One region of the Thermoanaerobacter brockii subsp. finnii Ako-1 genome, then DNA from elsewhere that is predicted to be linked to it. Evidence: riboswitches for the same ligand, from Rfam matches in the RefSeq annotation. Region 1 holds a riboswitch; the other holds the start of a gene.
The links. Region 1 has a riboswitch for S-adenosylmethionine ahead of metK (methionine adenosyltransferase). Riboswitches for the same ligand answer to the same signal wherever they lie in the genome.

Region 1 (12,230 bases):
TGTTGTTATAAATTTTCATTTTTAACACCCCCGTACTACTACTAATATCGACTTAATAATTTAAAAGTTTAATATAAAAATCATTTTTTCTTTTTTTGATTCTCATAAACGTACAGTCTTTCTCCTGTTTGTTTTTCTTCTTCTTTGTCATCGGATTGAATCGAATAGCCTTTCATTAATTCCTTAGCTAATTTGGTTTTGCACTCGTCACAAAACCTACCTGTAAGTATTGGTTTACCACATCTTTCGCACCTAAGACCTATATTGACGTTATTAGAGGTTAAAATAAGCCTGCCTTCCTTTAAAAAATCCATTATTTTCTTTGTAGAAACCTGTGTATTTTGAGATATTTCCAGCATGGTAGCCGAGGGATGTGTATCTAAATAATCCCTCACTTTCATAAAATCTTCTTCATCCTGTCTATAGCACACTGGACATAGGTCAATTCCTGTGTACGTGTAAAGCCTTCCGCACCTTTTACAATTTCTTATTTCCATTTCCTTTCATCCCCCTTTTTGATACTTCAAACACCCCATTACATATTTTTACCCGTTGCTATGGTAGCCACATATACATCTTTTGCCCCATTTTCTTTTAAGACTTTGGCACACTCGTCCAAAGTAGCACCTGTTGTCAACACGTCGTCTACCAGTAACACATTTTTCCCAACAATAGTATCTTTGTAAGTCACTTTAAAAGCACCCTTTACGTTTTCTATCCTCTCTTCTTTGTGCAAAGCAGTCTGGGTTGTTGTATTTCTCACTCTTCTTAAAGCCTTAGACATAAAAATATTCAATCGATAAGAAAGTTCTCTTGCTAAAAGTTCTGACTGATTGTAACCTCTTTCGTCAAGTCTAATTTTGTGAAGAGGAACAGGTACTATGACATCTATAGGCCAGTTCATTTTTTTAACTGCATCAGCCATATAGTCTGCAAAAAAAGGTGCCAATTCTCTCTCTTTGAAATATTTGAACCGCCCTATTAAGTCTTTTACAACACCATCGTATTCAAAAGGACTTATATTTTGTTTAAATTCATGACCATGTTCTAAACAATCAGGACATGTTCCTTCATAGTCTATTGGTTTACCACAAATACTACACCTATTACCCTCAATAAATTTTAATGTGCTTTTGCATTTGTCGCATAAATACCCTGTTTTTATAACAGTTTTACAAATAATGCAGGTTGTTTTTGGTGGAAATAAAAGGTCTAAAAAAATCATCTTTATTGCCCCTTATTGCAATTCACTTTTCTTTTATATTTTATATCGGCATTATTAAATTAAAATTAATTAAAAAATTATCATTTTACAGTAAATTTTCCTCTATTTTGTGTAAAATCGTAATATTTAGTTTACATACAAAAGTGCTTTTTTAAGCCTTGAAAGAAGCCCTGAATATCTTTTTGAGATTCTATTGTTGTCAATCATAAATTTCAAATATTTCTCTTGACCTACCAAAATAACCAATTTCTTCGCCCTTGTAACGGCAGTGTACAAAAGGTTTCTTGTTAATAGCATAGGGGGTCCATAAGTAATTGGCATTATGACAACAGGAAATTCACTGCCTTGGCTTTTGTGTACTGTTATAGCATAAGACAAATTTAGTTCATTCAAGTCAGAAAAGTCATAAGTGACAAATTTTTCGTCGTCAAAATATACAGTCAATTCCTGTAATTCTTCGTCTATTGATTGAATTATTCCTATATCTCCGTTAAACACTCCTTCTCCTTCTTCATCGCCTTTTTTCCATTTTATCTTGTAGTTATTTTTTATTTGCATCACTTTATCCCCCACCCTGAAGACAAACTCCTTCATTATTTTTTCGGCTTTAGTTTTGTCGTGGGGATTTAATGCTTTTTGCAGCTCTAAATTTAAATTGTGAACACCAATTATCCCTTTTCTCATAGGGGTGAGTACTTGAATATCATTAATAGGATGAAATCCATAAGCTTTAGGAAGTCTGTTTGTCACAAGCTCCAATATGGTTTTTAATATATCCTCTTGGGTGTTAGCATTTATAAAAAAGAAATCACTATTTTTATCGTTATAGGTTGGATATTCTCCATTATTTATCTTGTGAGCATTTACTACTATCAAACTTTGCTTTTGCTGTCTAAAAATTTCTTTTAAACGTATCACTTTTACTATTCCACTGTCTATTATATCTCTTAGGACATTTCCGGCTCCAACAGATGGAAGCTGATCAGCATCCCCTACTAAAATCAGTTTTGCCCCTATAGGTAGGGCTTTTAATAAAGCATTCATAAGCAATATATCTACCATTGAAGCTTCGTCAACTATTATAACGTCGTATTTTAATGGATCTTTTTCATTTTTGTTAAAGCCCTTCCCTTCTTCCTCCGAATAAGTATATTCTAAAAGCCTATGAATAGTCTTCGCCTCTTTTCCAGTAGCTTCCGTTATCCTTTTTGCGGCTCTTCCTGTTGGGGCTGCAAGAGCCACTTTTTTACCAGCTTTTTCAAAAATACGTATTATACAATTTATTATTGTAGTCTTTCCTGTGCCTGGTCCTCCCGTTATGACAACAACAGAATTTTTAACAGCTTCTTCAACAGCCAATTTTTGATTTTCTGCTAACAAAATACCTGTTTCTTTTTCAAAATTTTTAATTTCTTTTTGGACATCTATGCCTAAATCTTCATTTTCCATTAGTGTCATGTTAAACAATCTCTCTGCTGTGTGTAATTCAGCTATATAGTAAGGTATATAGTAAATTCCTACAGTATCATCTTCAAAAGTTTCAATATGTATTTTTTCATTTTGTACTAAAAGCACAAAAGAATCCTCTACTTCTTCTTCGCTCACTTCTAACAAACTTGCTGCTTCTTTTTTTAACAATTCTTTCGGCACATAGGTGTGACCATTTGCCGCATACTGCATCAAAACATATCGAGTACCAGAAGATATGCGATATAGAGAATGAGGGTCAACTCCTAGGCTCTCTGCTATTTTGTCTGCAGTTTTAAATCCTATTCCAAATATATCGTCAGCCAATCTGTAAGGGTTTTGCTTAATAATTTCAATCGCGTTGTTTCCGTATTCTTTATAAATCTTTATAGCCATTGCAGTGGAAATACCGTACCCCTGCAAAAACACCATCACTTCTTTTATGCCCTTTTGCATTTCATAAGCTTCACAAATTCTTTTTATCTTCTCATCGCTTAGACCTTTTATTTCTTTTAATCTTTCTGGTGCAGTTTCAATTATATTTAAAGAATCAACGCCAAACTTTTTTACAATTTTTCTTGCTGTAACAGGACCTATTCCAGGAATTAAGCCAGAAGATAAAAACTTTTCTATTCCTTCTAAAGTGGTGGGAGCCAAGGTTTCATAATTTAAAACCCTAATTTGCTCACCATAATCAGGATGTTCTACCCATTCTCCTTCAATTTTAATTCTTTCCCCAATGTTTACATAAGGCATATAACCTACAGCAGTGACTACTAAACCTTGGGTACTTAATTCTAAAACCGTATAACCATTTTGTTCATTTCTAAAAATTATTTCTTCAACTACACCCTCTATGTCAATCATAGCCGATTCTCCTGTTTTAATTCTTTTCTTTATTTAATTTTACCTTATATTTAAAGCAAATTAAAGCCAATTCATTTCTTTTTTTCAATTTTTGTGGTATAATTAAGGTAGCGAAGCGTTTACAAAACATAAATTCTATGGCATTTAAAAAAGATATATAAAAAATGCCATAAGCCCGGGTTTACCCGGGCTTTCAAATTTATATTCCTGCCAACTTTTTTAATATATCTACTTTGTCTGTTTTCTCCCATGGGAGGTCTAAGTCGTGTCTTCCAAAGTGGCCATAAGCTGCAACTTGTCTATAAATAGGTCTTCTTAAATCTAAATCCCTAATTATAGCTGCAGGTCTTAAATCAAAAACTTGTTTTACAATTTCCGAAATCTTTTCATCTGATATTTTACCTGTGCCAAAAGTATCAATACCTATTTCAAGAGGTGTAGCAACACCTATCGCATAAGCTAATTGCACTTCACACTTCTTAGCAAGTCCTGCTGCCACAATATTTTTTGCCACATATCTTGCAGCATAACTTGCGGATCTATCAACTTTTGTAGGGTCTTTACCAGAAAAAGCTCCGCCCCCGTGCCTTGCATATCCGCCATAGGTGTCTACAATAATTTTTCTTCCTGTAAGTCCGCTATCACCTTGAGGTCCACCAATTACAAACCTTCCTGTGGGATTTACAAAAATTTTAGTCTTATCATCTATCATATTTTCAGGAATTATAGGTTTTATTACATGTTCAATAATATCTCTTTCAATAGTATCGTGATCAATCTCAGGTGCATGTTGAGCTGATACTACAACAGAATCTACCCTCACAGGCTTATCATCTTCATACTCTACTGTTACTTGTGTTTTACCATCTGGTCTTAAATAGCTTAATGTCCCGTTCTTTCTAACTTCCGCCAGTCTTCTTGCAAGCTTGTGAGCTAGCATTATAGGCATAGGCATTAATTCTTCTGTTTCATCGCAAGCAAAACCAAACATTAAACCCTGGTCTCCAGCGCCAATAGCCTCAATTTCCGAATCTGAAAGTTCTCCTCTTTTAGCTTCTAATGCCTTGTCCACACCGAGGGCAATATCCGGTGATTGCTCATCAATAGAAGTGATAACCGCACAAGTATCAGCGTCAAAACCGAATTTTGCTCTAGTATAGCCAATTTCTTCTACTACTTTCCTTACAACTTTCGGAATATCTACATAGCACTGAGTAGTAATTTCTCCCATTACTAAAACCAAACCGGTAGTTACAGCAGTCTCACAAGCAACTCTGGCATAGGGATCTTTTTTCAAAATTTCATCTAATATTGCGTCAGAAATCTGATCACAAATTTTATCAGGATGCCCCTCTGTGACTGATTCAGATGTAAACAGTCTACGCATTTTTTCTATTCCTCCTTAAAAACAAAATAAAACCCCTTCCAAAAGAAGAGGCACATACCCTCATCTTTCAGAAGCATGCTTCTGAGAGAATTAGCACCTTGTCCTATAGGACAGGTTGCTGGGTTTCATCGGGCTCTTTCCCTCCACCTCTCTTGATAAGAGCATGTTATTAAATTTTCTGATGTCTACTATAGCACACTTTATCTACTATGTCAAATATTTTTGCATCAAAAAAAGAGCATGCCAAAACATGCTCTTTTTTGAAAAATTATATTTAAAATACTACAAATTTTTCTCCAGGAACTCCACATACAGGACATTTTTCTGGCAATACATCAACAGAGGTATATCCACAAACGGGACATATGTAAACTTTTGATATCTTTATGTCTTCTCCTTTTAATGCTGCTTCTTTTGCTTCAGTGTACAATTTTGCATGTATTTTTTCAGCCTCAATAGCATAATGTATGCTTTTTTTAGCTCCAGATTCCTCTTGAAGTTCTGCAACAGCATTATAAGCAGGATACATCTCTTCTACTTCAAAGGTTTCCCCTTCTATAGCTTTTTCAAGATTTTCTACTGTATTTCCAACTTCTCCAAGAGTTTTGTAATGATTTGTGGCATGTACCAATTCAGCATAGGAAATAGCCCTGAAAAGTCTTGCAATATTAGGTTTGCCTTCTTTTTCAGCTACATCAGCAAAAATTTGATATCTCATGTGAGCTTGACTCTCTCCAGCATAGGCTTCACTAAGATTATGTCTCGTCATTTCTCTCATAAAAGATTCCTCCCTAATTAAATTTTTATTAATAAATAATAATTTTCTCTTTCAAATAATATTATACTACACTTTTTTACCATGTCAAGACATTTGAAGGAGAAAAATAAAAAAGACCTTACGGTCTTTTTTTCAATGGTGGAGGGAGATGGATTCGAACCATCGAAGGCGACAGCCAACAGATTTACAGTCTGCCCCCTTTGGCCACTTGGGTATCCCTCCACAATATTTAATTTTTGAAAATGGTGGTCGCAATAGGACTCGAACCTATGACCCCCTGCTTGTAAGGCAGGTGCTCTCCCAGCTGAGCTATACGACCACAATGGTCGGGATGGAGGGACTTGAACCCCCGACCCCATGCTCCCAAAGCACGTGCGCTACCAACTGCGCCACATCCCGACATCAGTGACGAAATAAATTATAATAGAAAAAATGAAATTTCACAATAGGCATAAAAGCTTAAAAATGGCCGTTTTATTGATTTATCGCTTGCAATCTTTAAATTTTTTAAGAATACGTCATATTTTAAAGTGTCTGCACAAAATACCACATAAGGTCATTTCGCGGCAAAATATTTATTTGCTATTTCTACAAGATAATTTATCTCTTCGGAAGAAAGTTTATTTTTCAATATGTTTAATAATCTTTCATTATCTTCCTTTGTTAATCCTTTCTCTGCCATCTTCATAATCTTATCCATATCCTCTTTCCCTAACTTCTGTAAAATTTCCATTACCTTTGCCTTCTGAGAAGCTTCCATTTTATCTTGTATTTCCAATATTTCTTCTACAGTAATCACTTTTTCTTTTTTATCTTTTTCATTTTCTTGTGTTGTAGTTTTATCTACATTTTGCTCAAGAGCTTGGCTTGAATATTTTTCTTCTTCTCTTGAAATTTTTGTAGTCTTAGACTCATTATATTTTTCTACATTTTCTATTTCCCTATCCCACATCTGTTTCCCTGCGGGATATACTTCATCAAAAGTTTTAATTTCCTCCTTATTCTTATGTTCTTTAAAATATGTTTTTAACATAAACATAGTAGTAGCTGACAAAAATACCGCGATTAGAATTATGTAAACTGTATATTTTTTCATTTTTGAAAACCTCCCATTATTTTAACTGTACACATTTATTATTCCTTCCCTTAATTTTTTAATTCAGTTTATTATTAAAAAGGGAGGCTTCAATTATGGAAGAATTAAGGCTTAAATATGATGATGATAACGCCGTTTATTTCATAGCTAATTTTTTAAATTCCTATTTAAGCCCTAATTCAGTTTTTTTATGTATTGGTACAGATAAATTTATAAGCGACTCCTTAGGTCCTATCGTAGGAAATCTGTTAACAAAATCACTTCCACCAACTTACTTTGTTTACGGTACCTTAAAGAGGCCAATTCACGCTATAAACTTAGAAGAAAATATAAAATACATAAAAAAGAAGCATCCTAATAGTAAAATTATAGCTATAGATGCTTCTTTGGGAGACAAAGAAAGTATAGGAAAAATCTCAATAAAAAAAGCCCCACTGTACCCTGGAAAAGGGGTGGGGAAAATGCTTCCTCCTGTTGGAGATATTTCAATAGTAGGCATTGTCGATGTATATGACTCATTGCCATTAAATTCAATTAGATTAGGCTTTGTTTTTGATATTGCAGAAACAATAGCAGAAGGAATTTATTTAGCTTTGAAACATTCATAATTTTTTATTTTAATTTTAAAGGTATAGAAACTAAATTTTGTATAGAACCATCTTTAGGGCTTAAAGAGAAAACTTGAAGAATCCCATTTTGCGGCTCTTTTAAAGGCTTATAGGAAATTATAGCTTCGAAATCCCCCCAAGAAGGAGCAGCGTCAGTTGCTTGGACAAAACTCTCATTTAAAATATTGCCATTGCTACCAATTAGCCTTATATTTACCCCTCCTTCAAATACTCTTGCCTTTCCTATTACTTTGAAGGGGCTTGAAACCACATCATTTTTGGCTGGAGCCATTACTTTTATATTAAGCTCATAAGAAATGCTACTGTTATCTGAAACAATTATCGCTCTTGCTTCCTTGTCTTTCGTAAGTATTATACCTAATTCGTCTCCTACTTTTATTTCCGAAAAGCTGATATCCCTTTCAGCATATTTAATTCCCCCTTCAGGGTCATAACTAACCTTTGCCATGAAGTGGATAATAGCATTCGGTAGTACTTTTATATCTGGTCCCGCTTCATTTCTTAAATCCTGAGCATCCTGGTATTCCCTCTCAATAGTAATAATTCTATTTGCATAATCAATAGCCTTTACTTTTCCATAAATAAAGGATTCACCTTTTAAAGGATCTGTCTCAGGTATTGGAGTGAACTCAGCCGATACATTGCTAATAACCCATATATAATTATCTCCTTCTCCAAGAGGTTGAATTAATTTTATGCTATATACTTTATTGTCATGTACTGCTTCTATATCAGCTGTCCCATCACTTTTCTTTTTTAATGTCAGCTCATTTTGACTTCCTAAACCTATTACACCTCCCTCTTTTCTAAGAAGTTGAATAGGGTCAAAACGCCATGTTTCTTTCCCTAAATCTGCTCTTTCTTGTAATTTCTTTATCCTCTCTGGGTTATTGTATACATCGCCTACTAATATCATTCTTTTTAAAGGATCTAAACCTATTTTGTATTTTCCTATTGCATCTACCTTGTTCCCTTCTATTAAAATTTGAACATTGTTTACACTAGGAATATCTGTTAATACATTTACAAGAGCAGCAACCTTTAGTTTGTCTATCTGCTCATTGTCACTCTCTTGAAGAAATTCTTTAGACAAGTTTACAAAAACTGTCCCTTCTTGCATATCTATAGAAAGCAGTTTTGTTCCAATTGGAAACACCGGTTTTGCATATTCATCCGTAGGTCCTTTAATCATTTCAAGTATTACTTGCTTCAAAACATCTGCATCTTTGGGAATAAATCTTCTTTCTAAAATTAAGCCATTCATTTTATCATTTAAAAAATAAAGTGAAATTTCTTTAGACATATCTTGAGACATACCTTGACTTAAAGGCCTAGGATTTATAGGCGGATTATCATCCTTGTTGCTAAAATCTTGAGCGCACCCCGACACCATCAAAACAAATAGCAAACTCACAATTAATAATAGAATCTTTTTCACCCTTCCCCCTCCTTTCATTATTTTTTCTTTAATTTAATAATACTACTTTTTCAATATCCAAATAATTAAATAAGCATAAAAAAATTATTAAAAAAAATTAATCCTTTTTCTTTTTAGGCAAAGTAATTCTAAATACAGTTCCTTCTCCCACTTTACTTTCCACTGTGACTTTACCTTCATGAATATCTATTATCTCCTTAGCAATAGCGAGTCCTAAGCCAAAACCACCACTTTTTTTAGACCTTGCAGTATCTCCCCTTGTAAATCGGTCAAATATCTTGGGAAGAGTTTCTTCACTTATACCCATACCATTATCCGCTATCGTAAGGTAAATATTGTTTTCATCTTCTTCTAAACCTACTATCACATTCCCTCCATCATGAGTGTATTTTATTCCATTTTCTACTATGTTATAGACCATCCTATAAAACCTGTCGGGATCAACTTCTGCAAAAACATTATTTTCTCCTTTAAATTCAAGGTTTATCTCTTTCGTTTTTGCAAGAGGGAGAAGACTTTCTATTACATCTAATATAATCTCGCTAATCTCACTTTTCCTAACTTTTACTGCTTTAATCTTATCCATTCTCGCTAATTCTAACAAGTCATTTACCAACCTTGTCATCCTATTCAGCTCTCCGTCCACATCCTTTAATATTTCTTTATAAAATTTTATATCTTGATTTTTGCTATTTATGAGAGATTCTATCAACGCTTTTACTGATGCCAGAGGAGTTTTTAGTTCATGAGAAGCATCTGAAACAAATCTTTTCCGCTCTTCATCTATTTTCATTAAACTGAAACTCATCTTATTAAAAGCATTAGCCAATTTTCCAATTTCATCATTGCTTTTTACCTCAACTTTGTAGTCCAATTTCCCTTGAGATAAAATATTTGTTGCTTCTGTTAATCGTTTTAAAGGATTAGTAATGTAAGAAGCCACTAAAAGGCTTAAAAGGCTTACCAAAAATCCAATACCTGTAAAAGTATATATCATGCGATATTTTATAGAGTTTAAAAGATCTATTATATTATCTATAGAAGAAGATATAAGTATTGCTCCTACTACATTGTTTTTTGCTATAACGGGAACTGCAGTATACATCGCCCAACCTACACCATTTATATCATGAATACTTGTAGAACCCTTGCCATTTAAAGCCTCTTTTATATCGCTGTAATCCTTTATTACTTTTCCTTCAAATTCCTTTGAGGAAGCAGAATCTACCAATACTCTTCCATTTATATTAGTGAAAAGTATTCTTGAATTTATTTGTTTTGCATACTCCATTATAGTGGGCTCAATCAAATAAGAAGAAGTAGTACCTACAAATCTTGATACAAAATTAGATACCATATTGGCTTGCATTAAATTATTGACTCTGACATTGTCTAAATAGCTTCTTTCAATATAACGGTAAAGATAAAGCCCAGTTAATGCCAATGAAATTATTAAAATTATTAAATATAAAGAAAAGATTTTCCACCTTAAACTCATTTTATCACCTTTACTTCATATAGTATCCTGCACCCCATTTGGTGAAAATATATTGAGGATTTGCAGGGTCATCTTCAATTTTCTCCCTAAGTTTTCTCACATGCACTGTAACAGTATTTGTATCACCGTAAAAATCAAATCCCCATATCAAGTCTAACAATTTATCTTTCGTATAGACTTTTCCTGGATTAGAAGCTAACAACACTAAAATTTCAAATTCTTTATTTGTAAGCTCAATTCTCTTCCCTCTCTTGTAAACTGCTCTTTCGGGAATATTTATATAAAGTTCTCCCCTTCTTATTTCATCTTTCCGCTTAGTATAAGGATTTGTAGCTCTTCTTAAAAGTGCTCTTATTCGCGCAGTAAGCTCTCTAGTATTAAAGGGCTTCGCTAAATAATCATCAGCTCCTATTTCTATCCCTACAATCTTGTCAATATCGTCTCCTCTTGCAGTAAGCATAATTATGGGAATATTTGAAAAAGTCCTTATCTCTCTACATACCGAAAAACCGTCTAACTTAGGAAGCATAATATCTAAAATTACAAGGTCATAATTCCCTAAACGAACTTTGTCAAGCCCTTCTTCTCCATCGTAAGCGGCGTCAACTTCAAATCCTTCTTCTTCTAAAGAAAGTTTTAACCCTTTTACAAACATCTCTTCATCATCTATAATTAACAATTTTTCCATATATACCTCCCTCCTGACACCAGTATACCACAACAATTTATAAAAAAAATAGCCTTATCGGCTATTTTTTTCTTCTCCAAAGCCAGTAGATTCTCTTACAATCAACTGATGAGGCAAAATAACATGCATTTCTTCAATAGGTTCTTTTGCTAAAAGTTTTGTTAAAAGTCTCATGCTTACAGCCCCTATGTCATAAGCAGGCTGTTGTATTGTAGTAATCGTCGGTCTAAAAATAGTAGAAATGTAAGTATTGTCAAAACCTACTACATGGATGTTTTCTGGCACTTTAAGATTTGAGTCAAATATGGCGTTTATGGCAGCAGCTGCCATATCATCTGATGCTGCAAATACTGCATCTACCTTGTATTCTAAAAGCTTTAGCATAGCTAAATACGCTTTGCGAGTTTTAAACTCTCCTTCTACTACTAATTCAGGATCATATTTTATGCCGTGTTCTTCGAGAGCTCTCTTGTAACCTTCAATCCTTTGAAGCCCTCCTATAGGGTCATGCATAGGTCCTGAAATCATACCTATTTTTTTGCGTCCTAAAGAAATCAAGTATTTTACTGCGTCGTATGCAGCTTTTTCATTATCAATCATAACACTAGGAAATCTCTTATCTTTGTCCTGAGTACCTGCCAGCACCACTGGTACACCAAATTCGTTAAACGTTTGTATAACACTATCCCTTACTATATCCCCCATAAAGATAATTCCGTCTACTTGCTTTTCTCCTAATATTTCTATATATTTGACTTCCTTTTCCTCTTTTTGGTCAGTATTGCACAAAAATATGTTATAATTATACATCGCAGCAATATCCTCTATTCCTCTAACTACCTCAGGATAGAAAGTACTAGAAATATCAGGGACTATAAGCCCTATAGTATGAGTCTTTTGGATCTTTAAACTACGTGCTAACGCATTAGGCTTATATCCTGTCTTTTTTATAGCCTCTAACACTCTCTGCCTCGTCTCGTCTGTAACAACAGCACTGTTATTTAATACTCTAGAAACCGTAGCAATTGAAACCTTTGCTTCTCTCGCCACATCTTTTATCGTTGCACTCATTGTACATCACTCCCAGGATTAATCGTTTTCGCTTTATGTTATTTTACTTTTTAAAAAGAATTTTGTCAATAGATTTTTTCAATTTT
Region 2 (12,230 bases), 470 kb from region 1:
TATTTTTATAGCTTCATCTATCAATTGAAGATAAACTTCAGTTTTGCCACTTCCTGTTACACCAAAAAGCAAATATTTATCAAAAGTGCCTGTCAAGATAGACCTTTTAACCTCTTCTACAGCTCTTTGTTGTTCTTCTGTCAATAATAGAGGCTTAGTTTTTTCAATATCTTTTACACTAAATCTCAATACTTCTTCCTCGTAAATTTCTATATACCCTTTATTTTGTAAACTTTTTATAACTCCATAGTCTATATTGAGCACCTTGACAAGCTCAGAAAGCCTAATAGGACTTCTATTTTTTAAATATTGTAATATTTCGTATTGCTTTGGCGCCTTTTTGGAAAGCTGTGAAGGTATCTCATCAATATTTATTTTCACAACCTTTACTTTCTTTTCCCCTTGCTTTATCCCTACAGGCATTATAGTCTGGAGAGCTTCAGAAAAATAACATTTATAATAATCCTTCATCCACTTAGCCAGTTCAATCATTTTTTCATCAAATATGCTATAGCTGTCTAAAATCCTATGGATATCCTTTATTTTATCCACTGAATAAGACGCCTTGTCAGTAATACTTATTACATATCCCTCTATAAACCTATTATTAAAGGGGACAGATACCCTCATCCCAATTTTTACATTCATTCCTTCAGGAATACGATAAGTATATACCCTGTCAGTATTAGAAGATTTAATGTCTACAACGACCTCGGCAAACATGGCAACCTCCGCCTGTTAAATATTTACCAAATAAAAAAAGCCGAAAGGCCTTACAACAATTTAGCTATTTCATCTAATATCACATGAGAAGCTTCTATCTTTGTCATCAAAGGATACTCCTTTACGTTTAAATCTCTATCTATGATTTTTATTATATTCGTGTCTACTTCAAAACCTGCTCCCTTTTGAGTTACATCATTTGCAACTATTAAATCCATATTTTTCTCCTTTAACTTTCTTTGTGCATATTCTACTAAATTAGTAGTTTCAGCAGCAAAACCTATCGAAATCTTGTTTCCTTTTTTCTGTCCTACTTCATACATTATGTCTGGATTTTTAACTAATTCAATAGTTAATTTCTCTTCATCTTTTTTTATCTTTTCTTTTTTCATCTCTTTAGGTCTGTAGTCAGAAACAGCTGCAGCCCCTATGACAATGTCTACTTCATTAAGGTGCATCATGACAGCATTGTACATATCTACCGCTGTTTCTACAGGAATAAAAGTCACATCTTTAGGTACCTCTATATAAGTAGGCCCAGAAATTAAAATCACTTGTGCCCCTCTTTCCACTAAAGCTTTTGCAATCTCATAGCCCATTTTACCCGAAGAGCGATTTGTAATGTATCTTACAGGATCAAGAGGCTCTCGAGTAGGCCCTGCTGTTACTAACACCTTTTTCCCTTCAAAATCTCTTTTTTTCTCATTGTCCAATAACTCTAAAATAGCTTTTTCAATCTCCTCTACATCAGCCAATCTTCCTGCGCCATAAGTTCCACAAGCAAGCCTTCCGGCAGCTGGCTCCACAAATAAAAAACCATATTCTTTTAAAATTTTAATATTCTTTTGAGTCACAGGATTGGTATACATGTTTGTATTCATGGCGGGAGCAATTAGTACAGGACTCTTTGTAGCAAGAATAGTAGTAGTTAACATATCGTCTGCAATCCCATGAGCAATTTTAGCAATAATATTTGCGGTTGCAGGAACTATTGCAAATACATCAGCTTTTTTTGCTAAAGAAATATGCTCAATTTCCCAATATTTCCTATCCTCAAACATATCAACAACTACTTTATTGTTAGTTAAAGCCTCAAAAGTGAGAGGATTTATAAAATTTGTAGCTTCCTTTGTCATTATGACATCCACATTTATGTCTTTTTTTACGAGTCGAGATGTAAGGTCTGCAGCTTTATAAGCTGCTATACCTCCTGTAACCCCTAATACTACATTTTTTTTGCTTGTATTCATTTCAACACCCTCTATTTTATTCCATATTTTTTCGGTCTTTGATAAGTAATAAGTCCATTGTTTACTTCTTCTGTAGCAATTGTTACAGGTTTATCAGAATCTATGTCTACTAATTTAGTGTCACCAGCAATAAGCTGTCTTGCTCTTTTTGCAACTAAAGAACACAAAGTATATTTGCTATCTACTTTTTCCATTAAATCTACAATTGATGGATATAAAATCATACCAACCCCTCCTTGATTTCTAAGTACAAATCCTTATTTCTATCAACTCTGCATTTCTCTGCAATAATTATAGCTTTAATTTTTTCAACCGCTTCTTCTACACTATCATTTATAACTACATAATTGTACCTGGAAACATAGTTTAATTCCTCATAAGCACTTTTAAATCTTTTTATTATCTCCTCTTCTGTCTCTGTCCCCCGTTTTTTAATCCTATTTTTTAATTCTTCCATTGAAGGAGGCAATATGAAAATAAACACTCCTTCTGGAAACTTCTCTTTTATTTTTAAAGCTCCTTGAATATCTATCTCTAAAACTACATCATTTCCTTCTTCTAAATTTTTTAACACGAAATCCTTCGGTGTTCCATAGTAGTGGTCGTATACCTTTGCCCATTCTAAAAAAGAATCATTTTCTATCATTTTCTCAAATTCCTCTTCCGATTTAAAAAAATAGTTTTTCCCTTCTATTTCCCCGCTTCTTGGCTGACGGGTGGTGGCAGATATACTCAATTTTAAATTTTTCTCTTTTTTCATCAAGGCTTTGCATATGGTTCCTTTTCCTGCCCCTGAAGGCCCAGAAAGCACAATAAGTAACCCTTTTTTCTTTTTCGACAACACAAATTCCCCCTACTCTTCCTCTTCTTCTTCGTCTTCTTCTAAAGTGTCCTCTAATATCTCTTTATTTGAATTGAGACGATTAGCTACGGTCTCTGGTTGAACAGCAGAAAGTATTATGTGGTCACTATCAGTTATTATAACTGCTCTTGTTCTTCTACCATATGTAGCATCAATAAGCATACCTCTATTTTTTGCCTCTTGAATTATTCTTTTTATAGGTGCTGATTCTGGACTGACTATTGCCACCAATCTATTCGCCGAAATTATATTGCCAAAACCAATATTTATTAATTTAATCGACATACTTTTTCCTCCCTACTCAATATTTTGAACTTGTTCTCTAATTTTTTCAATCTCATTTTTCAAGTCAATGACTTTGTTAGAAATTCTATAGTCTATTGACTTTGAAGCAATCGTATTCGCTTCACGATTCATCTCCTGAACTATAAAATCTAATTTTTTGCCTATAGAACCTTCTTCTTTTAAAGAATCTTTAAATTGAATAATATGGCTTTTAAGCCTTGTTATTTCTTCAGCAATACATGACTTGTCAGCAATAATTGCTATTTCCATTGCCATCCTATTAGGGTCTATATCTACCCCCAATTCTCTTATACGCTGTTCCAATCTTTTTCTATAATCTTCTACCATTACAAAACTCAAATCTTCAATCTCTTTTACTATATCTGAAATTTTGCCCATTCTATTAACTATATCATCGTATAATTTTATACCTTCTTTGTTTCTCATGTCAATGAGGTTATTAATAGCTTCTCCCAATGGCAGTTTTAATAACTCCCATATTTCTTCTAAATCCAAATCCTCATTCTTTACCCTGATAACTTCCGGCAGATACACTAAATCACTTACCTTTATAAATCCTTCTAATTCAAATTTAGACTTTACATCAGTAAAAACTCTAAGATATTCTGACAAAAGATTCTCATCAATTTCTATAACATTAATACTTCTTTCATACACTTCAAAACCAATATTTAATTCTATTCTCCCTCTCGCAATCTGCTTTGAAACAAATTCTCTCACTTTTTCTTCAAGTCCACTTAAAAGTTTATTCATCCTGCAATTTATGTCTAAAAATCTGTGGTTTAAAGATTTAATTTCCACAGTTATATAATAGCCTTTTTCCTTAATCTCACCTCTTCCATAACCGGTCATGCTTTTTATCATCATATCACCTTTTTCTTATTATAGTCAAATTCTCTCTGTATTAAACTAAAGCTCTATCTCGCCTCTAAAGACTTCTTCCACACTTCCAGATAAATAAATACTATTGTCATCCAGCCATTCTACTAAAAGTTTACCACCTTTAAAATGGACATTGACATTTCGCTCCGTCTTACCTAAAACTGCTGAAGCTACTGCAGAGGCACAGGCACCACTTCCACAGGCAAGAGTAAGCCCCACACCTCTTTCCCAAGTCCTTACAGAAATATTTTCTTTATCTTCTACTTTTACAAAATCCACATTTGTACCTTGAGGAAAAATGGAAGATTTTTCAATTTTAGGACCTAATTCTTTAATCATATTTTCATCTAAGGATTTTACAAAAACAATAGTATGAGGCACTCCTACTCTTATAGAAGTTAATTTATAAACTTTCCCATCTATTTTTACCGGCTCATTTATAAATTTTTGCTTATCAGTTTTTACAGGTATTTTATTAGCCTCAAAAATAGGACTACCCATGTAAACTTTTACACTTTCTACTTTCCCATTTTCTACAAAAACTTCTGGCATAATCACTCCCGCTAAGGTTTCCACTGCCATTTTCTCTTTTTTTACTATCCCTCTTTCATAAACATATTTTGCAAAACACCTAGAACCATTACCGCACATTTCTGCTTCGCTACCATCTGCATTAAAAATCCTCATCCTAATATCCGCAATTCCTGAAGGCTCAACGACTAAAAGACCATCCGCCCCTATACCAAAATGCCTATCACAAAGTTTAATAGCTAATTCACTATAATCTACATTTTCTCGAGCCTCAATTACTATAAAGTCATTTCCCAATCCATGCATTTTAGTAAATTTCACCTATATCACTCCATTTTCTAATCTTCAAGGATATTATAACACAAAAAAGGCTAATTTGGTTAGATATTTTAAGAAAATGTGAGGAAAACAATCATAAAACGATCATAAGGCCAATAGCAGCCAAAACTCCCATAATTCCGCCAAAATAAAAAGGTGCAGTTACTCCCAATGTATCCCAAAGTATTCCCGCTATAAAAGAAGCCGGTAAAAGGCCAATGCCTGTAAAAGTAGCATGAAGCCCTATAACTGTACCTTTTAAATGAGGTGGAGAAATCTCCGCAACTAAAGCTTTTTCAACACCCTCAGTCAAAGCGATGTACAAACCATAAACAGAAAATAATATCCACATAGCACTTTTAAAGCCAAAAACAGCAAATCCCAAATACACTATTCCGTAAAGGAAATAGCCGATGATGAGAAGTTTCTTTCTTCCTATTTTATCCGACAATCTTCCCATAGGATACGAAAAAATCATATAAACTATGTTGTACACCAAATACAAAAGTATAACATCCGAATCGCTAAATCCCACATTTTTCGCCCTTAAAAGCAAAAATTGATTAGAGGAATTACCCAAGGCAAAAATTAAAATAACTATTAAAAACATTTGAAGGCGTCTATCAAGACTTCTCCAAGAAAATGAAAGCTTTTTTGAAAGTTGATTTGTTACTTTGCTTTCCTTAGCAAAAAACAGCACAAAAACTCCTAAAAAAGCTGGTATTAAAGAATACATAAAAACCGCCTTATAATTCCCTTTGTAAGAAGTCAAAAAATAATAGGCTAAAGCAATTCCAATCGTTGCCCCTAAGGTATCCAATGCTCTATGAAGTCCATATGCTCTTCCGATCTTATCTTTATCTACAGCTTCAGCAATTAAAGCATCTCTCGGGGCTGTTCGTATTCCTTTTCCAAATCTGTCACTAGTTCTACCTAAAAACACCCATCCCCATGAAGTAGCAAAATACAAAAACATTTTTCCTATAGTGGAAAAAGAATATCCAGCTATAGCTAAAGGTTTTCTTTTACCTACTTTATCAGATATGTACCCTGAAAAAACTTTAAGTATGCTAGCTAAACTTTCTGCAAAACCTTCAATGATACCCACTATTGCCGGGCTTGCCCCCAGTTGAGAGGTGAGAAAAAGTGGAATCAAAGGATATACCATTTCAGTAGATATATCTGTAAGAAGACTTGTCAACCCCAAAATAATTACATTTAACAATTAAAATGCCTCCCTTCACTCTTTATTATTTTCATAAACCAATGAAGCAAAATATTCAAAGTCTCGACTGGCTTTTTCTAATAAATCCTTAACCTCTTTTTTCATTTCACACTCAAACACATCTCTTTGGGCTACTTTTTCAAACCACTTATATAACTTATTCAACTCATCTTCATTTTCCTCTAATTCTGCAAAAGTAAAATTTTTTCTTGCTATCTCTTTTTCAATCTCTTTAAAAAACTCTTCACATTGTTCCTTTATTTCACTATATTCTTCCCTCCTTTGATGATTAAATTGTTCTATCACATCCTTCTCTATTTCTTCATCAAGGGCCACTACTTCAAAGGCTTTAAAATCTCCTCCAAAGCCTTTAATTTCATCCTTTAGCTTCTCTATTTCTTTTAAAAACCTTTCCATGTAAGGCACAATACATACAGACTGTTGTAAATACAAAGCGCCAATTTTTTTTATTCTTCTCCATATAGTAACCCTAGCTGTTGACGAATCACTTGGGACCTTATACACAAAAAGTAACCACTTCAACTTTCCACCTCCTCTATCTTTCTTTCTCTTGCTTTTCAATTTTCTACTTATGGCAATTAAACTTTAATTCCTATTTTTACATCTTGTTTTATTGTAACAAATGTTACAACTAAAATCAATACAATCAATTTTTCACTATTAAACCCTTCGATTTCATGGTATACTTTTTATATACAATAAAATCTGGAGGTTATACTATGGCTTTGGACGGCATAACTTTACATGCAATAATAAAAGAACTAAAAGAAGAAATTATTGGTGGAAGAATTGATAAAATATATCAACCTGAAAAAGAAGAATTAATCTTTATAATACGAAATAAAGGTAAAAACTATAAACTGCTATTGTCTGCTAATGCAAATTATCCAAGAATATATCTTGCAGAAGAAAATAAAGAAAATCCTGCTGAGCCTCCAATGTTTTGCATGCTATTGAGAAAATTTCTTCAAAGCGGCAGGATAATAGATATAAAACAAGTAGAATTTGACAGAATAGTAAAAATCGACATAGAAACAAAAGACGAATTAGAAAATCAAACAATTAAAACTCTAATTATTGAAATAATGGGAAGACACAGCAATATCATATTAATTGACAAAGCTACTCAAACGATAATAGATAGCATAAAAAGAGTATATTCCGATATGAGTAAAGTAAGAGAAGTACTACCTGGGAGGCAATATGTCTACCCACCACTGCAGGAAAAGTTAAATATAAATAATCTCTCGCTACCTTCTTTTAAAGAAGCTGTTAATAACTACAAGTCAAAAAAAATTGAAAAAACCTTAGTAGATATTTTACAAGGATTTAGCCCCACTTTGGCAAGAGAAGTTACTTTTAGATGTAATATATCTGACAGATTTGTAGAATCAATAGAAGATGAGCAAATTGAAAATCTATATCAAAACATAAAAAAAATATATGAAGATGTTTTAAGCTTAAATTTAAAACCTTGCATTGCCTTTCAGGAAAATGAAGTAATTGACTTTTCTTGTATTGATTTATCTCAATATATTACAAAAACTTTTTTCCCTACAGTGAACAAAGCTGCTTGTAAATTTTTCAGTGAAAAAGCAAATATAGTAAATTTGCAAGTAAGGTCCTCGGATTTAAGAAAAATCATCAACAACAATTTAGAAAAACTTTATAACAAATTAGATAAACTTCAACAAGAATTAAACGAAGCAAAAAATGCTGACACTTTTAGACTTTACGGCGAACTTATAACAGCAAATATGCATTTGTTAAAAAAAGGAATGGAAAGCTTCAAAACCATAAACTATTACACTGGTGAAGAAATTGAAATACCCATTGACAAAAAATATTCCCCTTCAGAAAATGCACAAAGATACTTTAAAAAATACAGCAAGTTAAAAAATGCCAATAAAATAATAGAAAAACAAATATCCGATACTCTTGAGGAAATAACTTATTTAGAAGGTCAACTAGTGAACTTGGAAAATTGTACATTACCATCAGAAATAGAGGAAATAAAAAATGAACTGTCTGAACAAGGGTATATACATAAGCAGCAAAAGAAAAAAATATCACGGCAAACTCTTTCTCAACCGTTACATGTAGTATCTTCAGACGGTTTCGACATATATATAGGGAAAAACAACACTCAAAACGATTATCTAACGTTAAAATTCGCAAATCCTAACGATATATGGCTTCACACAAAAGACATGCCAGGGTCTCACGTCATAATCAAGACAAATAACAAACCTGTGCCTGAAACAACTCTTATTGAAGCTGCAAAATTAGCCGCCAAATATAGCAAAGCGAAACATTCTTCAAATGTACCTGTTGATTATACCTTAAAAAAATACGTAAAAAAACCTTCTGGCGCAAAACCAGGTTTTGTAATATATACAAGCCAAAAGACCCTTTATGTAGACCCAGAGTAAGATGCTTTTTAGGCATCTTACTTCTTATTTTAAAGGCACACTAAATATAGGAATATATTTTCTTCTATTTTCTTGTATAACACTCTCATACAAAAAAACTGTATCTACTAAAATTGCTCCTTTTTCTTGTTTTTCAAAAAGACTATTTACTTCTTCTATGTCAATGCTTAAACGTATGTCTCTGGCAATGGTAATGTGGGAAGTAAACTTTCTTTTATCTTTTTCAAAGCCAATTTTATATAATTCCTCATCTATATTGTCATGCAGTTTATTAAGAAAGGAATTTTCTTCTGTACCTACCCACAATACTCGCATATCGCCATTTCCCTTAAAAAATCCTACTTTGTCAAATTTTATATAAAAGGGACTAATATCTTTTACTGCTACTTCAAGAGAGTCTTTTATTTTCATTACACTTTCTGTTTCTATTTCCCCTAGAAATTTTAAAGTAATATGGAAATTATCTTTATGAGTCCATCTTCCTTTTATCGTATAATTTTTTAACTCTTCCTGAAAACTTGATAATTTCCCTATTGATTTTTCATCTAAATCAATTCCAATAAACGTTCTCATAGCACTCCTCCTTTTTTCTATTTCCATGGAAATAATTGTATTAAAACTTTCATTGTCCTCCTCAAAATTATAGCAAATAGAAGCAAAAAAAATCCATCTCAAATAGACTATTGCTATATTTTTCTTGCCTCTGTTTCTGTTAGCTTTATGATTTTTTAAATAACTTACATCATGACTTTTTTAACCTATTGACAAATGTTTATGTTGATGTTATTATCTAATTAAATTGCTAAAGTGAATAATAAAATAAAAACTCTTATCGAGAGCAGGTGGAGGGACTGGCCCGATGAAACCCGGCAACCGGTGGCCGAAAGTTTTAAACATGCGGCTGCACGGTGCTAATTCCTGCAGAACGTTGAGTTCTGGCAGATAAGAGGATTTAAAAACCTCTTCGTACTGTCAGAAGAGGATTTTTTATTTTTATTTTGGGAAAGGAGGTTTTTCTATGATCTATATTAGAAATCTTACAAAAGTTTATCATTCAGCTTCAGGAAATGTTAGGGCTTTGGAAGACGTCAACCTCAACATAGAAAAAGGCGATATTTTTGGAATTATAGGTCTGAGCGGTGCTGGAAAGAGTACTCTCCTGCGCTGCATAAATATGCTCGAAAAGCCAACTTTCGGTTCAATTGAGATAGATGGTGTTGAAATGACTCGGCTTTCTCCCTCTGAATTAAAAGAAATGCGAAAAAAAATAGGCATGATATTCCAGCATTTTAATCTGTTATCATCCAGAACTGTCAGAGGCAATGTGGCTTTTCCTTTGGAGATTGCCGGGCTGGACAAAAGGACAATCGATAAAAAAGTAGAAAATCTTTTAGAGCTCGTGGGGCTTTCCGACAAGGCCGACAACTATCCTTCTCAGCTTTCAGGCGGTCAAAAACAGCGGGTAGGTATAGCACGAGCCCTGGCTAATGATCCGAAAGTTCTTCTTTGTGACGAACCTACTTCAGCGCTGGATCCAGAAACAACTCTTTCTATTTTAAATCTTTTAAAAGATATAAATAGGGAGCTGGGAATCACCATAGTTCTCATAACTCATGAAATGAATGTCATTAAACAAATTTGCAATAAAGTAGCAGTTATTGAAAAAAGTCGTGTGGTAGAACAGGGACCTCTTATTGAAGTATTTAAAAAACCTCAAACAGAAACCGCACGAAATTTTTTGAAATCTGTAACTTTATCAGAAATGCCTAAGGAATTAAAAGATAGGATTGAAAACTTGTCCCACGAACACTTGGAAGGCAAAATTATTAAAATTGCCTTTTTCGGCGAAATTACAACAGAACCTGTCATATCAAACATTATAAGAAAATTTGATGTTGACACCAATATTCTCTATGGAAACATTGACCACATCCAGGGTATGCCCTACGGTACTCTTATAGTTGAGCTAAGAGGCAAAAACGGTGAAACAGACGCTGCTTTAAAATATCTAAAAGATTTGGGACTCGACGTGGAGGTGATTGAAAATGTCTGAAACTATAAACTTGTTGCTGGTTGCCACATGGCAAACTATTTACATGGTGGCGGTGTCAACGTTCATAGCAACGATTTTCGGGGTACCCCTCGGAATCCTGCTGATGGTAACCGACAGGAATCAGATACTGCAAAACGAACTTTTAAACAAAATACTAGGCACTATTGTAAATATTTTTCGCTCTGTGCCTTTTGTAATACTTTTAATCGTGCTTATACCTTTTACACGATTGCTTGTAGGGAAAGCTATAGGGACCACCGCAGCGATTGTTCCCCTTTCGGTAGCGGCTATTCCCTTTATGGGAAGGCTTACCGAAACAGCATTAAGAGAGGTAGACCGCGGTATCATTGAAGCAGCCCAGTCTATGGGAGCTTCACCCCTTCAAATCATAACCAAGGTGCTAGTCCCCGAGGCTTTACCTTCAATAGCCGCAGGGATTACCATAACTACTATAAATTTAGTGGGATATTCTGCCATGGCAGGTGTTATAGGAGGTGGTGGGCTAGGAGATTTAGCAGTAAGATATGGATATCAGCGATTTATGCTCGACATTATGCTTTATACCGTAGCAATTTTGGTAGCTATGGTACAGCTAATTCAACTCATAGGAGATGTACTAGTAAAACAGCTGTCAAAAAATCGGTAAATTTTACTTTTTTAATAAAGGAGGAGATTGATGTGAAAAAGTTCTTAACTACACTTTTATTACTGAGCCTTCTAACAATTTTTATTGCGGGATGCGGAACAAAACAAGGACCCACTTCCGACAAACAAACCCAAAACCAGGGCGTATCAAAAACAACCATCAAAGTAGGAGCTACTCCAGTGCCCCACGCCCAAATTTTAAACGTCGTAAAACCCCTCCTCGAAAAAGAGGGAATTACTCTAGAGATTGTAGAGTTCACAGATTACGTGCAACCCAACCTAAAGCTAGCTGAAAAAGAATTAGATGCTAACTATTTCCAGCACATCCCTTATCTTGAAGATTTCTCAAAGGAGCATAATCTTGATTTAACATATATTGCTAAAGTTCATATCGAACCCATGGGTATATACTCCCAAAAAATCAAAAACCTCAGTGAGTTAAAAGAAGGCGCTACCATTGCCATACCCAACGACGCTACCAATGGCGGAAGAGCTTTGCTACTGCTGCAATCAGCTGGAGTAATAAAATTAAAACCAGATGCAGGTATTAAAGCAACAGTAAATGACATTGTCGAAAATCCTAAAAAAATTAAGATTTCCGAGCTGGAAGCCGCTACTCTGCCAAGGGTACTGTCAGATGTAGACGCAGCGGTAATAAACACCAACTACGCCTTGGAAGCTGGACTTATACCCACTAAGGATGCTCTCTTTATCGAATCAGCAAATTCCCCTTATGTCAATGTACTGGTGGTCCGCAAAGGCGATGAATCTAGGCCTGAACTTAAGAAGTTAGCCGAAGCCTTAAATTCTCCAGAAGTTAAAAAATTCATTGAGGAAACATATAAAGGTGCTGTCGTACCCGCCTTTTAAGCAGGAGGTGATTTTATTGTCAGGATCTGATAAAACTATCGGTGTCATCGCTGGTACACCAGTAGATACTCAGATGGGAGTCGATTTTATAAGAAAAAAGGGGCTTGAAGCG

Region 2: another riboswitch for S-adenosylmethionine. It lies ahead of THEBR_RS06750 (methionine ABC transporter ATP-binding protein); the one in region 1 lies ahead of metK (methionine adenosyltransferase).

What each region holds. Positions count from the first base shown of each region.
Region 1 covers NC_014964.1:1,820,338-1,832,567, forward strand. The annotation lists gene THEBR_RS09085 (flagellar biosynthesis anti-sigma factor FlgM) at 1-19, opposite strand, end outside; gene THEBR_RS09090 (TIGR03826 family flagellar region protein) at 81-497, opposite strand; gene THEBR_RS09095 (ComF family protein) at 536-1,225, opposite strand; gene recD2 (SF1B family DNA helicase RecD2) at 1,352-3,559, opposite strand; gene metK (methionine adenosyltransferase) at 3,759-4,946, opposite strand; SAM riboswitch class I at 5,004-5,108, opposite strand; gene THEBR_RS09110 (rubrerythrin family protein) at 5,221-5,724, opposite strand; tRNA gene THEBR_RS09115 (tRNA-Tyr) at 5,861-5,946, opposite strand; tRNA gene THEBR_RS09120 (tRNA-Val) at 5,968-6,043, opposite strand; tRNA gene THEBR_RS09125 (tRNA-Pro) at 6,048-6,123, opposite strand; gene THEBR_RS09130 (hypothetical protein) at 6,281-6,820, opposite strand; gene yyaC (spore protease YyaC) at 6,916-7,428, shown strand; gene THEBR_RS09140 (Gmad2 immunoglobulin-like domain-containing protein) at 7,433-8,887, opposite strand; gene THEBR_RS09145 (sensor histidine kinase) at 8,985-10,385, opposite strand; gene THEBR_RS09150 (response regulator transcription factor) at 10,396-11,073, opposite strand; gene THEBR_RS09155 (LacI family DNA-binding transcriptional regulator) at 11,128-12,144, opposite strand.
Region 2 covers NC_014964.1:1,348,973-1,361,202, forward strand. The annotation lists gene priA (primosomal protein N') at 1-723, opposite strand, end outside; gene coaBC (bifunctional phosphopantothenoylcysteine decarboxylase/phosphopantothenate--cysteine ligase CoaBC) at 774-1,973, opposite strand; gene rpoZ (DNA-directed RNA polymerase subunit omega) at 1,985-2,197, opposite strand; gene gmk (guanylate kinase) at 2,194-2,817, opposite strand; gene remA (extracellular matrix/biofilm regulator RemA) at 2,827-3,120, opposite strand; gene THEBR_RS06720 (YicC/YloC family endoribonuclease) at 3,133-4,005, opposite strand; gene dapF (diaminopimelate epimerase) at 4,051-4,875, opposite strand; gene THEBR_RS06730 (MFS transporter) at 4,967-6,097, opposite strand; gene THEBR_RS06735 (Chromate resistance protein ChrB) at 6,113-6,640, opposite strand; gene THEBR_RS06740 (Rqc2 family fibronectin-binding protein) at 6,838-8,550, shown strand; gene thpR (RNA 2',3'-cyclic phosphodiesterase) at 8,575-9,123, opposite strand; SAM riboswitch class I at 9,377-9,499, shown strand; gene THEBR_RS06750 (methionine ABC transporter ATP-binding protein) at 9,569-10,603, shown strand; gene THEBR_RS06755 (methionine ABC transporter permease) at 10,596-11,249, shown strand; gene THEBR_RS06760 (MetQ/NlpA family ABC transporter substrate-binding protein) at 11,282-12,118, shown strand; gene THEBR_RS06765 (aspartate/glutamate racemase family protein) at 12,126-12,230, shown strand, end outside.